4 regions of the Pantoea sp. CCBC3-3-1 genome follow, and region 2 is predicted to be linked to each of the others. Evidence: predicted binding sites of a transcription regulator. Region 2 holds the regulator's gene; each other region holds the start of a gene.
What was found. The regulator CRP, encoded in region 2, controls carbon source genes, mostly activating them, when cyclic AMP is high. The targets are predictions, from matches to a motif close to ATGTGANNNNNNTCACAT.
Positions count from the first base shown of each region.

Region 1: a site for CRP is predicted at 1,362-1,379, ahead of EHV07_RS00195 (PTS mannitol transporter subunit IICBA). Genes of this name have one in related genera too.
Region 3: a site for CRP is predicted at 1,563-1,580, ahead of psiE (phosphate-starvation-inducible protein PsiE). Genes of this name have one in related genera too.
Region 4: a site for CRP is predicted at 1,492-1,509, ahead of yrbN (protein YrbN). Genes of this name have one in related genera too.

Region 1 is NZ_CP034363.1:47,925-51,057, reverse strand. It holds gene EHV07_RS00205 (gamma-glutamyltransferase family protein) at 1-328, shown strand, start outside; gene EHV07_RS00200 (DUF3053 domain-containing protein) at 535-1,251, shown strand; gene EHV07_RS00195 (PTS mannitol transporter subunit IICBA) at 1,631-3,133, shown strand, end outside.
Region 2 is NZ_CP034363.1:4,546,741-4,549,873, forward strand. It holds gene EHV07_RS21375 (phosphoribulokinase) at 1-40, shown strand, start outside; gene EHV07_RS21380 (OsmC family protein) at 57-461, opposite strand; gene crp (cAMP-activated global transcriptional regulator CRP) at 771-1,403, shown strand; gene EHV07_RS21390 (YccS/YhfK family putative transporter) at 1,462-3,133, shown strand, end outside.
Region 3 is NZ_CP034363.1:276,727-279,859, forward strand. It holds gene EHV07_RS01080 (YjbH domain-containing protein) at 1-1,349, shown strand, start outside; gene psiE (phosphate-starvation-inducible protein PsiE) at 1,647-2,045, shown strand; gene ubiC (chorismate lyase) at 2,156-2,683, shown strand; gene ubiA (4-hydroxybenzoate octaprenyltransferase) at 2,685-3,133, shown strand, end outside.
Region 4 is NZ_CP034363.1:4,390,126-4,393,258, forward strand. It holds gene EHV07_RS20515 (DEAD/DEAH family ATP-dependent RNA helicase) at 1-1,412, opposite strand, end outside; gene yrbN (protein YrbN) at 1,429-1,485, opposite strand; gene nlpI (lipoprotein NlpI) at 1,590-2,474, opposite strand; gene pnp (polyribonucleotide nucleotidyltransferase) at 2,599-3,133, opposite strand, start outside.

The DNA of each region.
Region 1 (3,133 bases), 510 kb from region 2:
GCTGATGTCCTTTGGCGTGATGGGCGGCCCGATGCAGGCCCAGGGCCATTTACAAATGGCGTTGCGGATCATGTTGCATAAGCAGAACCCTCAGGCAGCGATTGATGCGCCGCGCTGGCGAGTTGTGGCAGGACGTGAAGTGATTGTCGAACCCGCGCTCGACCGCAACACCATTGCCGCACTGCGGGCGATGGGTCATCAGATTGTGGTGGAAGATCCGCTGCAAACCTACAGCTTCGGCGGCGCGCAGGCAATCGTTCGCGATCCGCAGGGTTTTTGGATTGCGGCGACCGAAAGCCGGAAGGATGGACAGGCGCTGGTGTTTTAAGTTTTTAAAATGAACTATTGTTTGTTTTTTAACCTTCGCAGGCGAGAGGTTCTTCGCCAGCGCATTAATATTGCGGCAGAACGTATTAAAGCAGGTCAGGCTTAGCGGATTCACGTATCTTCCCCGCGCGAGTTAGACTATTCTTTAGGCGCGGCGTCCGCCGCCCTTATTGCTTGTAAGCCCTTCTATTACAGGAGTTACTTCCCATGACGACAGGAACGATTCGCGTCTGGACGCGTCTGCTGGCGCCTTTTATGGCCCTGCTGCTGGTATTTCAGCTAACGGGTTGTGGTGACAAAGAAGCCGACCAGCGCAAAGCTTTTATCGATTTCTTGCAAAACACCGTGATGCGCAGCGGCGAACATCTGCCCGCTCTCAGTGAAGACCAGAAACAGAAGTTCGGCAACTATGTTAGCGATTACGCGATTATTTACGGATTTTCTCAGCAGGTTAATCGGGCTGTCGATTCCGGCATGAAGCCGGTTGTTGATGAACTCTCGGCAATCCGCACACCTCAGGACTATCTGACCCATCGCGATTCTCTGCGTCAGGCCAGTGGCTCTTTAGGCGTACTGACTCAGCAAATCCAGGCTGCAAAAACGCAGGCCGATAACAGCAAGGCCGCACTTAAGCAGCCGGAAGAGTTGAAAACGGTCTATGACAATGTCTACAACAAAGTTGTGACACAGCCAGCGGGCTCGTTGCTGCCGCTGCTGCCAACCTTGCAGACGCTAAGCCAGGACGCAGTACGAACCGGTGACTTCCTGCAACAACAGGGCGCACAGGTGACGTTTAACGGTCAGACGATCCAGTTCCCCAGCCAGCAGCAGGCGACGCAGTACAATACGCTGATGAGCAATATCTCCTCCAATGCTCAGGCGCTCGGCCAGGCGCAAAGCGCATTACAGGGCGGTTTTCAGTAATTTTTGATGACGGGCCGGAGAGTTTCGGCCCGCTGTTTTTAAATACCAAAACAGAAAGAAAATATTTTGTGATAGCAGTCACGTAACAGGTAAAAAACCGGAGTCGCTTTATGTGATTCACATCACGTAAATAATGACTTTGCCGCTGCGCATTCACGCTAATTTTTCCTTCTTTGCCATTAATTGTGATCGAAGTCACCAAATACCCCCCCTCTCTCGCCCTAACTCAGTGATATGCATCACACTTTATCTGACAACTACGCAGCTAACTATTCGCGTGGTAGAGTCCGCCTGCATACAGTGATACTGAACGAAATGTCCTGAACAAAAATCAACGCGCTTCTCTCAATCAGCGCGTACTTATAAGGGGTGTATTTTTATGTCCTCATCAGATATCAAGATCAAAGTACAGAACTTTGGTCGCTTTCTGAGCAACATGGTCATGCCTAACATTGGCGCGTTTATCGCCTGGGGTATTATCACCGCGCTGTTTATTCCTACTGGCTGGCTGCCAAACGAAACCATGGCGAAGCTGGTCGGCCCAATGATCACTTATCTGCTGCCGCTGCTGATTGGCTATACCGGTGGACGTCTGGTGGGTGGCGATCGCGGCGGCGTGGTCGGTGCCATCACGACCATGGGCGTGATTGTCGGTGCAGATATGCCGATGTTTCTGGGTGCAATGATTGTTGGCCCGTTGGGCGGCTGGGCAATCAAGAAATTCGACAAAGTCGTTGATGGTAAAATCAAAAGCGGCTTTGAAATGCTGGTTAACAACTTCTCGGCCGGTATCATCGGCATGCTGTTGGCCATCTTCGCTTTCCTGGGCATAGGACCGCTGGTGGAAGTGCTGTCGCACATTCTTGCGGCAGGCGTAAACCTGATGGTGCAGCATAACCTGCTGCCGCTGACCTCAATCTTTGTTGAACCCGCGAAAATCCTGTTCCTGAATAATGCTATCAACCACGGCATCTTCTCGCCGCTGGGTATCCAGCAGGCCAGCGAAGCCGGTAAATCGATCTTCTTCCTGATTGAAGCCAACCCGGGTCCAGGCATGGGCGTATTAATGGCCTATATGTTCTTTGGACGTGGCAATGCTAAGCAATCCGCTGGCGGCGCGGCTATCATCCATTTCCTCGGCGGGATCCATGAAATTTATTTCCCGTACGTGTTGATGAATCCGCGTCTGATTATCGCTGTCATCCTGGGCGGTATGACCGGCGTGTTCACCCTGACACTCCTGAACGGTGGTCTGGTTTCCCCTGCTTCGCCGGGCTCCATTCTTGCCGTGCTGGCTATGACGCCAAAAGGCGCTTACTTCGCCAATATTGCAGCGATTGTCGCCGCTTTCGCGGTATCTTTCGTCGTTTCTGCCATCCTGCTGAAAACCAGCAAGGTGAAAGAAGACGAGGATATTGAAGCCGCTGCACGCCGCGTTAACGAGATGAAAGCACAGTCCAAAGGCCAGAGCAGCGCGCCTGCAAATTTAGCCGGCGGCGATCGCGGCGATTTGAGTCACGTACGTAAAATTATTGTGGCGTGTGATGCCGGAATGGGCTCCAGCGCAATGGGTGCTGGCGTACTGCGCAAAAAAGTGAACGATGCCGGCCTGACAAATATCTCCGTCTCCAATACGGCGATCAATAATCTGCCAGGGGATGTAGATCTGGTCATTACCCATCGCGATCTCACGGAACGAGCGATGCGCCAGGCGCCTCACGCGCAGCATATCTCGCTGACTAACTTCCTCGACAGCGGCCTCTATACCGACCTTACCTCGCGACTGGTTGAAGCAAACCGTAGCGCGGGCAATCGTGAAAAAGTGACGGCGGCCCTGAGCGACAGTTACGATGACAGTCAGGAACATCTGTTCAAACTGAGT
Region 2 (3,133 bases):
CCTGGTGAAGCGACTGATCGAGGGCAAAAAGATCGAGTAGCGGCGTTTCCCGCTCGCTACTGTGCAACGATAGAAAAGCTGTGGGTCAGCTTCACGCCCTTCCCCAGCATCAGCGCGACCGGACAATATTTTTCTGCGGAGAGCTGGACCGCGCGAGCAACGATTTTTTCCTCCAGCGCCTTTCCGCTAACGATAAAATGCAGATTAATATGCGTAAATATACGCGGCGCCGCCTCACGCCGCTCTGACGTCAGTTTGACCTCGCAATCCCTGACGTCGTGACGTCCTTTTTGCAGAATAGAAACGACATCTATCGCGCTGCATCCTCCGGCCGCCATGAGCAACATTTCCATTGGGCTGGGTGCTTTATCACCGGCGTTACCATCCATTAAAACCTGATGACCGGATGAGGATTCTCCCAAAAAGGTCAGCCCTTCCACCCATTTGATACGTGCCTGCATAACAAACTCCTCTAATTCATTCAGTTATCTTACCTTCAGGTCCGGACAACAAAAACGGCAATGCGACATAAATAGCACTATGCTGAAGCGAGACAACAGAAGACACCCATGCAAAGCTGTGCTACAAACAAAGCTGTAATAATTTCGTCAGTACTCTACATACAAGACGAAAAGGGACGACATAACGAGCCAGGCTTTCAACAGAAGCCCGAATAAATTTCCTTGATGGGAAACGCTTGACCATTTCAACGCCTGACAGGGAACTCTGCCCCTGTATTTAGGCACGATAACAACAGAGGATAACAGCGAATGGTTCTCGGCAAACCGCAAACAGACCCGACACTTGAATGGTTCCTGTCACATTGCCATATTCACAAGTATCCATCCAAAAGCACGCTGATTCATCAGGGTGAAAAAGCGGAAACGCTTTACTACATCGTTAAAGGCGCGGTAGCCGTATTGATCAAGGATGAAGAAGGTAAAGAGATGATCCTCTCTTACCTCAATCAGGGCGATTTTATTGGTGAGCTTGGCCTGTTTGAAGAAGGTCAGGAACGCAGCGCCTGGGTGCGAGCGAAAACGGCCTGCGAAGTGGCTGAAATTTCCTATAAAAAATTTCGCCAGCTGATTCAGGTCAACCCTGACATCCTGATGCGTCTTTCATCACAGATGGCGCGCCGCCTGCAGGTGACGTCTGAGAAAGTCGGCAATTTAGCTTTCCTCGATGTGACAGGTCGCATCGCGCAAACCTTGTTAAACCTGGCTAAACAGCCGGATGCCATGACTCACCCGGACGGGATGCAGATTAAAATCACCCGCCAGGAGATCGGCCAGATTGTTGGCTGCTCGCGTGAAACCGTAGGTCGCATTCTGAAAATGCTGGAAGATCAGAACCTGATCTCCGCGCATGGTAAAACCATCGTAGTTTACGGCACTCGCTAACCGGCTCTGAATCCACGGCGCAACGCCTCTGTTGCGCCTTTTTTATTGGTATACAGTGATGTGGCGTCGAATTATCTATCATCCCGAGGTCAACTACGCGCTGCGTCAGACGCTGGTGCTCTGTTTACCGGTCGCTATTGGATGGCTGCTGGGTGACCTGCAAAAAGGACTGCTGTTTTCTCTTGTGCCGGCCTGCTGCAACATTGCCGGTCTCGATACCCCGCATAAGCGCTTTTTCAAGCGGCTGATGGTTGGCGGCGGCCTGTTCGCACTGAGCAGTTTTCTGGTCCAGTATTTAGGCAATCATGCCATTCCCCTGCCTGCCATTCTGTTTGCAATGGCTCTGCTGCTGGGCGTGACGGGCGAAATCAGCCCGCTGCATGGTCGTTTGCTCCCCAGCTCGCTGATTGCCGGTATTTTTACCCTCAGCCTGGCGGGAAGAATGCCCATTTGGGAACCGCCGCTGCTCTATATCCTTGGCACAGTTTGGTATGGCGCATTTAACTGGTTCTGGTTCTGGCTGTGGAAAGAGCAACCGATGCGCGAAACGCTCAGCCTGTTATACCGCGAGCTGGCGGGCTACTGCGAAGCGAAATATACCCTGCTGACCCGCCTTAGCGACCCGGAGAAATCGCTGCCGCCATTACTGGCCCGCCAGCAAAAAGCGGTCGACCTGATTACCAACTGCTATCAGCAAATGCATATGCTGGCAGCCAGCAACGATAATCACCACAAGCGATTGACGCGCGCCTTTCAGGTAGCGCTGGATTTGCAGGAGCACATCTCCGTGAGTCTGCATCAGCCGGAAGAAGTGCAAAAGCTGGTGGAGAAAAGCCATGCCGAGGCGGTGATCCGCTGGAATGCTCAGACTATCGCGGCCCGGTTGCGGCAGCTGGCCGACGACATTCTTTATCACAAGCTCTCCGAGCGCTTCTCCATGGATAAGCAGCTTGGGGCATTAGAAAAAATTGCCCGCCAGCATCCTGATAACCCGGTTGGAACGTTCTGCTCTTACCATTTCAGCCGTATCGCTCGCGTTCTGCGCACGCAGCGTCCCCTTTATCAACGCGACTTGATGGCCGATCGCCAGCGCCGCTTACCGCTGCTGCCAGCAATCAAAAACTATTTATCGCTCAAGTCGACTGCGCTACGCACCGCAGGCCGCTTTGCCGTGATGCTCACTTTTGCCAGCTCGCTGGCGCTGTTTTTTAACCTGCCCAAGCCTTACTGGATCCTGATGACGGTGATGGTGGTCAGTCAGAACGGCTACAGCGCCACGCGGGTGCGCATCCAAAACCGTGCGCTCGGCACGCTGGGCGGCTTAATTGTGGCGGCTGTCGCCTTACGCCTTCAGGTTCCGCAATCTGCCGTCCTGTTGGTAATGCTGATTATTACGCTGGTGAGCTACCTGTTTATCCGCAAATTTTACGGTCTGGCGACGATTGGTTTTACGGTGACGGCGGTTTACTCGCTACAGCTACTCTCACTGAACGGTGCGGACTTCCTGCTGCCGCGCCTGTTGGATACGCTGATGGGCTGCCTGATTGCCTTCGGCGGGATGATCTGGCTGTGGCCGCAGTGGCAGAGCGGCCTGCTGCGGCAGAATGCGCATGACGCGCTGGAAACCTATCAGGAGGCGCTACAGATGCTGCTGGGCGATGAGCAGAAGCCCGAGAAGCTTGCTTATCAGCGCATACGGGTTAACCAGGCGCATAACGCGCTGTTCAATT
Region 3 (3,133 bases), 740 kb from region 2:
GCATTACCGATTGGGCAGACGTCAACGTCAGCTATGAGCGCGGTAATACGCTGATGGCAGGCTTCACGCTGCGTACCAACTTTAACGATTTGCACACCGCCTCCATCGACTCGCCGAAGCCCGCTTATAAGCCTCAGCCTCAGGGCGAGTTTCTGGAGCCGACCGTTGTTGCTAATCAGCTGACCGACCTGAAATATAATGCGGGTCTGAATGGCCCGGACGTGCAGGTAAACGGCGATACGATGTATGTGACCGGTCAGCAGTCGAAATACCGTAATACTCAGGAAGGCGTCGATCGCGCTAACCTGATCCTGATGAACAACCTGCCGGCAAATGTCACTAAACTCAGCGTGACTGAAACCCGTAGCCACATGCCTCAGGTGACGACCGAAACTGACGTCGACAGCCTTCGCCAGCAGCTGGAAGGGTATCCGCTGGGCAAAGAAAAAATGCTCGATCAGAAGCGCGTAGAACCTGTCGATCCAGGCCATACCGAGCAGGGTTACTACATTGATGCAGACCGCTTCAGCTATAGCCTGTCGCCGGTGCTTAACCAGTCCGTCGGCGGCCCGGAAAGCTTCTATCTGTACCAGCTGGGAGTCATGGGCAGCGCCAGCTACTGGCTGACCGATCACTTACTGATCGACGGCAGCGTATTTGGCAACCTGACCAACAACTACGATAAGTTTACTTATAACGGCGCACCTGCGGACTCTTCGCTGCCGCGTGTTCGTACCCATATTCGTGACTACGTAGAAAACAACGTTTACGTGAATAACCTGCAAGCCAACTATATGCATGCGCTTGGCAACGGCTTCTATGGGCAGGTATACGGCGGTTATCTGGAAACCATGTACGGCGGCGTTGGGGGCGAAGTGCTTTATCGTCCGCTTGACTCTGACTGGGCGTTCGGTGTTGATGCCAACTACGTGAAGCAGCGTGACTGGGACAATATGATGCAGTTCACCGACTACAATGCGAAAGTCGGTAATCTGACAGCCTACTGGCGTCCTTCCTTCTTCAACCACCAGGTTCTGGTGAAGGCGAGCGTTGGGCAATATCTGGCAGAAGATAAAGGCGCAACCGTCGATATTTCACGTCAGTTCGACAGCGGCGTGATTGTGGGGGCTTACGCGACCAAAACCAACGTTTCGGCAGAAGAATATGGCGAGGGTGACTTCACCAAAGGCTTCTATATTTCGATTCCAATGGATCTGTTTACCGCGACGCCAACGCGTGGTCGTGCACAGGTTAACTGGACGCCGCTAACGCGTGACGGTGGCCAGATGCTGGGTCGTAAATACCAGCTGTATGATATGACGACCGATCGGGATAAAGATTTCCGCTAGTTTGTCAGCCGTTTGAGGGGCGAAGCGATTCGCCCTGAGATTGTTAACATAGCGCTGACGCGAAACCTGTTCCACAAAGATGTAAAGAGCGGCGTCCGGGCTGGGCCGTCCCTGGCCCGGGACGCTGTGTCTCAGAATCATGTTCCTCGCCCTTTGAGTGTGTCAGCCGTCTTGTGCCCATTCTTCGTCTTGCCTCGCGCCATACGGCAGAACTTGTGAACTTGCTCACACTAAAGCATATTGTGCCTGTCAGAAGGCTTGTTCTGGCATGTCAACGTGACTTCAGAGGATGTTTGCATGATTACCGCCACGCGTATTGCCTGGGTATTACAAATGGTCCTGAATGTAGGACTGATTTTTCTGGCCTGCATTTTGGCTATTTTTTTAGGAAAGGAAACCTTTCATCTCGCCAATGTCCTGTTGAATACGGGTGAGCAAACCTCTTCCTATCTGCTGATTGAAGGGATCGTAATTTACTTTCTCTATTTCGAGTTTATTGCGCTGATCGTGAAATATTTCCAGTCCGGCTACCATTTTCCGCTGCGCTACTTTGTGTATATCGGCATCACGGCGATTATCCGCCTGATTATCGTCGACCATAAAAACCCGTTCGATACGCTGGCTTATTCTATTGCCATCCTGATTCTGGTCGTCACGCTGTGGCTGGCGAACAGCAACCGCTTGAAAAGAGAGTAGCCGTGGTGCCGTTCTGAGAGGCCTTTCAAACTAATTCAGACCGGCATTCTGTGTTCTCTCTTCAGCTCTGCGTTACACTAGGGCACCCTAATTTTGCCCGGAGAAGCGCAATGGCCGAGCACGCGCTAACACAACTGCGCGCCATCGAATGGCTACCTGTCTCCTCACCTGAATTGCCCGCTTCCGTGCTGGACTGGCTTCTTGAGGAGGATTCAATGACCCGCCGTTTTGAGCGTCACTGTCAAAAAGTGACGGTTGAAATCGTGCGGGAAGGCTTTATCAGTGCAGAGGAAGCGGCACCCGAAGCGCTTTTACTGCCACTGGCGTCGCGCTACTGGTTGCGAGAGATCCTGCTGTGCGGCGATGGTGAACCCTGGCTGGCTGCGCGAACGGTTCTGCCTGAATCTACGTTGCAGGGGCCGGAACAGATGCTACAACAGTTGGGCACCCGCCCCCTGGGCCGCTACCTGTTTACCTCGTCAAGCCTGAGCCGCGACTTTATTGAGCCGGGACGAATTGATGGTCTGTGGGGACGTCGCTCACTGCTGCGTCTCTCCGGCAAACCGCTGTTACTGACTGAACTGTTTTTACCGCCAGCACCGCTTTATCGGGCATCGCAGGCCGAAAGGAACCCGTAGTATGGAGAAGTCTTTACCCGTGAATAAATTCCAGGCCTACAGCCGTCTGATGCGTATTGATAAGCCGATTGGATCGCTGCTGCTGCTATGGCCGACCTTATGGGCGCTGTGGCTGGCTGACCTGAAAATTCCGCCGCTGAACGTGCTGGTGGTGTTTGTGCTGGGCGTATTTTTTATGCGTGCCGCAGGCTGTGTGGTGAATGATTTTGCCGACCGTAAAATCGATGGACACGTGAAGCGGACGCAGCAGCGCCCAATGCCAAGCGGTGCCGTCAGTTCGAAAGAGGCAAAACTGCTGTTTGCCGGACTGGTGCTGGTCTCATTCTGTCTGGTGCTGACCATGAATACCATGACTATTCTGCTGTCGTTTGGCGGGCTGGCGCTGGCCTGGGTTTATCCTTTTATGAAGCGTTATACCCATCTGCCTCAGGTGGTGCTCGGCGCGGCATT
Region 4 (3,133 bases), 160 kb from region 2:
CTTTCGCGTGGACCACGGTCCGGGCGATCGCCACGACGGTCATCGCGACGATCGTCACGATCTTTGAATTCGCGACGTGGACGTGGAGCCGGGTCGGCTGGCACGATCAGTGGGCGTTCGCCCTGAGCCATTTTCAGCAGCGCGGCAGCCAGCGTTTCGATATCCAGCTCTTCTTCCGCAGGCTGCATTTTGCTCAGCAGCGCACGGTACTGTTCCAGATCGCTGCTTTCCAGCTGCTGCTGAACTTTAGCCGCAAACTTAGCCAGACGACGTTGACCCAGCAGTTCTGCACCTGGCAGCTCAACTTCTGGAATGGTCAGCTTCATGGTGCGTTCAATGTTACGCAGCAGACGACGCTCACGGTTCTCAACGAACAGCAGCGCACGGCCAGCACGACCCGCACGGCCGGTACGGCCGATACGGTGAACGTAAGACTCAGCATCCATAGGGATGTCGTAGTTTACCACCAGGCTGATACGCTCAACGTCCAGACCACGGGCCGCAACGTCGGTTGCGATCAGAATGTCCAGGCGGCCATCTTTCAGGCGCTCCAGCGTCTGCTCGCGCAGTGCCTGGTTCATGTCGCCGTTCAGAGCAGCACTGTTGTAACCGCTGCGCTCCAGCGCTTCGGCCACTTCCAGCGTGGCGTTTTTGGTACGGACGAAAATGATCGCCGCATCAAAATCTTCTGATTCCAGGAAGCGAACCAGCGCGTCAGTCTTACGACCGTAAGCGGTCCAGTAGCTCTGGCTGATATCAGGACGCGTGGTCAGGCTTGACTGAATACGCACTTCCTGTGGATCTTTCATGAAGCGTTTCGTAATACGACGAATCGCTTCTGGCATGGTTGCAGAGAACAAAGCAGTCTGATGATCGGCTGGAATCTGAGCCATGATCGTTTCAACGTCTTCGATAAAGCCCATACGCAGCATTTCATCAGCTTCGTCCAACACCAGTCCGCGCAGGTTAGAAAGGTCTAACGTGCCGCGTTTCAGGTGGTCCAACAGGCGTCCAGGTGTACCCACAACAACTTGTGGACCCTGACGCAGAGCACGCAGCTGTACGTCATAACGCTGGCCGCCGTAAAGGGCCACCACGTTAAGACCGCGCATGTGTTTAGAGAATTCAGTTACGGCTTCTGCAACCTGAACCGCCAACTCACGAGTTGGTGCCAGCACGAGGATCTGTGGTGCTTTCAGGTTGCTGTCAATGTTGTGTAGCAGTGGCAGCGAGAACGCTGCTGTTTTACCGCTCCCGGTCTGTGCCATACCCAACACGTCACGGCCCGCCAGCAGGTGAGGAATACACTCAGCCTGGATCGGAGATGGCTTTACATAGCCCATGCCGTTAAGTGATTCGAGAATGGATTCATTCAGACCAAGGTCAGCAAAAGTGGTTTCAATATCAGTCATGTAGTACACGTGCCTCTTAGATTGCGGCGGCCAGTCTACATAACTCGTCGTGAAAACTTTCAGTCATTTTCATCAAAAAGTGTGAACCGGCTCAAATTAGTGGTTTCGACGAACAAAAAAGCCCTCATCCGTTAAGATGATGACCTTTCTAAAATCAGGGCAATAAAAGTTCGTCAGCTATTGCTGGTCAGATTCTGATAAATCGTCTTGTGTCTGGCCGAGTAGCGCCAGCTCCAACAATGCATATCGATGCTCAACAAAGTTGTGTACGTTGTTGGCGACCGTCAGCTTGAACAACGCTTCTGCGCTGTCCTTCTCCCCCAGACTTAGGTAGTGCTTACCTAAATAGAAGTTGGTTTCACTGAGATGTTCAGCGAGCGAGGTGTTATCCGTTGCGTCCGCCTTAAGACTCTCCATCAGCTTGCTTTCGCTGAGGTGTCCCAGGTAGAACTCGACAATATTCCATCCCCATTGATCCCTGACCGCTTTATCGTACCGCTGTTGTAGCGCTACTTTTGCCTGGTCGGCGTTCATCTCGCGTTCATCGAGATAGAGCCACAGGCTACGGAAAGGATCGTTAGGATCGTCTTGATAAAACGCCAGCAGATCATCTTGCGCTAATTTAAACCTTCCGCCGTAATACAGGGCGATACCGCGGTTTAAATGCGCGTAATTGTAAGTTGGATCAAGCTCAAGTACAGAATCAAACGCTTCATAGGCAGCATCAAAATTGCCTGCCTGCGTTAAATATATGCCTAAGTAATTGAATACTTCGGGCATATCGGGTCTGACAGATAGCGCCTGTGAAAAATCATTCCGCGCCAGTGCTCTCAAACCAAGACTATCATACAACACTCCGCGCTCATATAACAGCTGTGCGCGTTCATCATCGGTCAGGGCCCGGCTGGCAAGAATTTGTTCCATACGTGCCAGGATAACTTCCTGTTGCAACGTCGGCTGTAGCGGAACAGCCAGAACCTCGTTCTTACGCCAATCCGAGTTGCTGCATCCTGCCAGCGTTAAAGCTGTCGCAACGAAACACCAGCGCAAAAAAGGCTTCATTTCCACTCCCAAATACAAACAATGGGATGACTCTCCTTTCATCCGCCTGCCGTGCACAAGGTGTCGTCCTGCCCTCGCGATGATACAGCTCTCCCTGCATCAGCAGAGAGAGCTTGTGGTATTCTTATTCTGCTTCTGGCGCTGGCGCTGGAGCTGCCTCAGCCGTTTCCGGCTCGGCGGCTTCTTTGATGCTCAGGCGCACACGGCCCTGGCGATCAACTTCCAGTACCTTAACCGGCACTTCCTGACCCATCTGCAGATAGTCGGTCACTTTCTCTACGCGCTTATCAGCGATTTGAGAAATGTGAACCAGACCTTCTTTACCGCCACCGATGGCAACGAAAGCACCGAAATCAACGATACGGGTAACTTTACCGTTGTAGATACGGCCAACTTCGATTTCAGCGGTAATCTCTTCGATACGACGGATAGCGAATTTCGCTTTGTCACCGTCGGTCGCTGCGATTTTCACGGTGCCATCATCTTCGATTTCGATGGTGGTGCCGGTTTCTTCAGTCAGCGCACGAATAACAGAGCCGCCTTTACCGATCACATCTTTGATCTTGTCCGGGCTGATCTTGATGGTATGGATGCGTGGCGCAAACTGAGAGATGTCGCCGCGAGGGGTGCTGATAGCCTGTTCCATCACGCCCAGAATG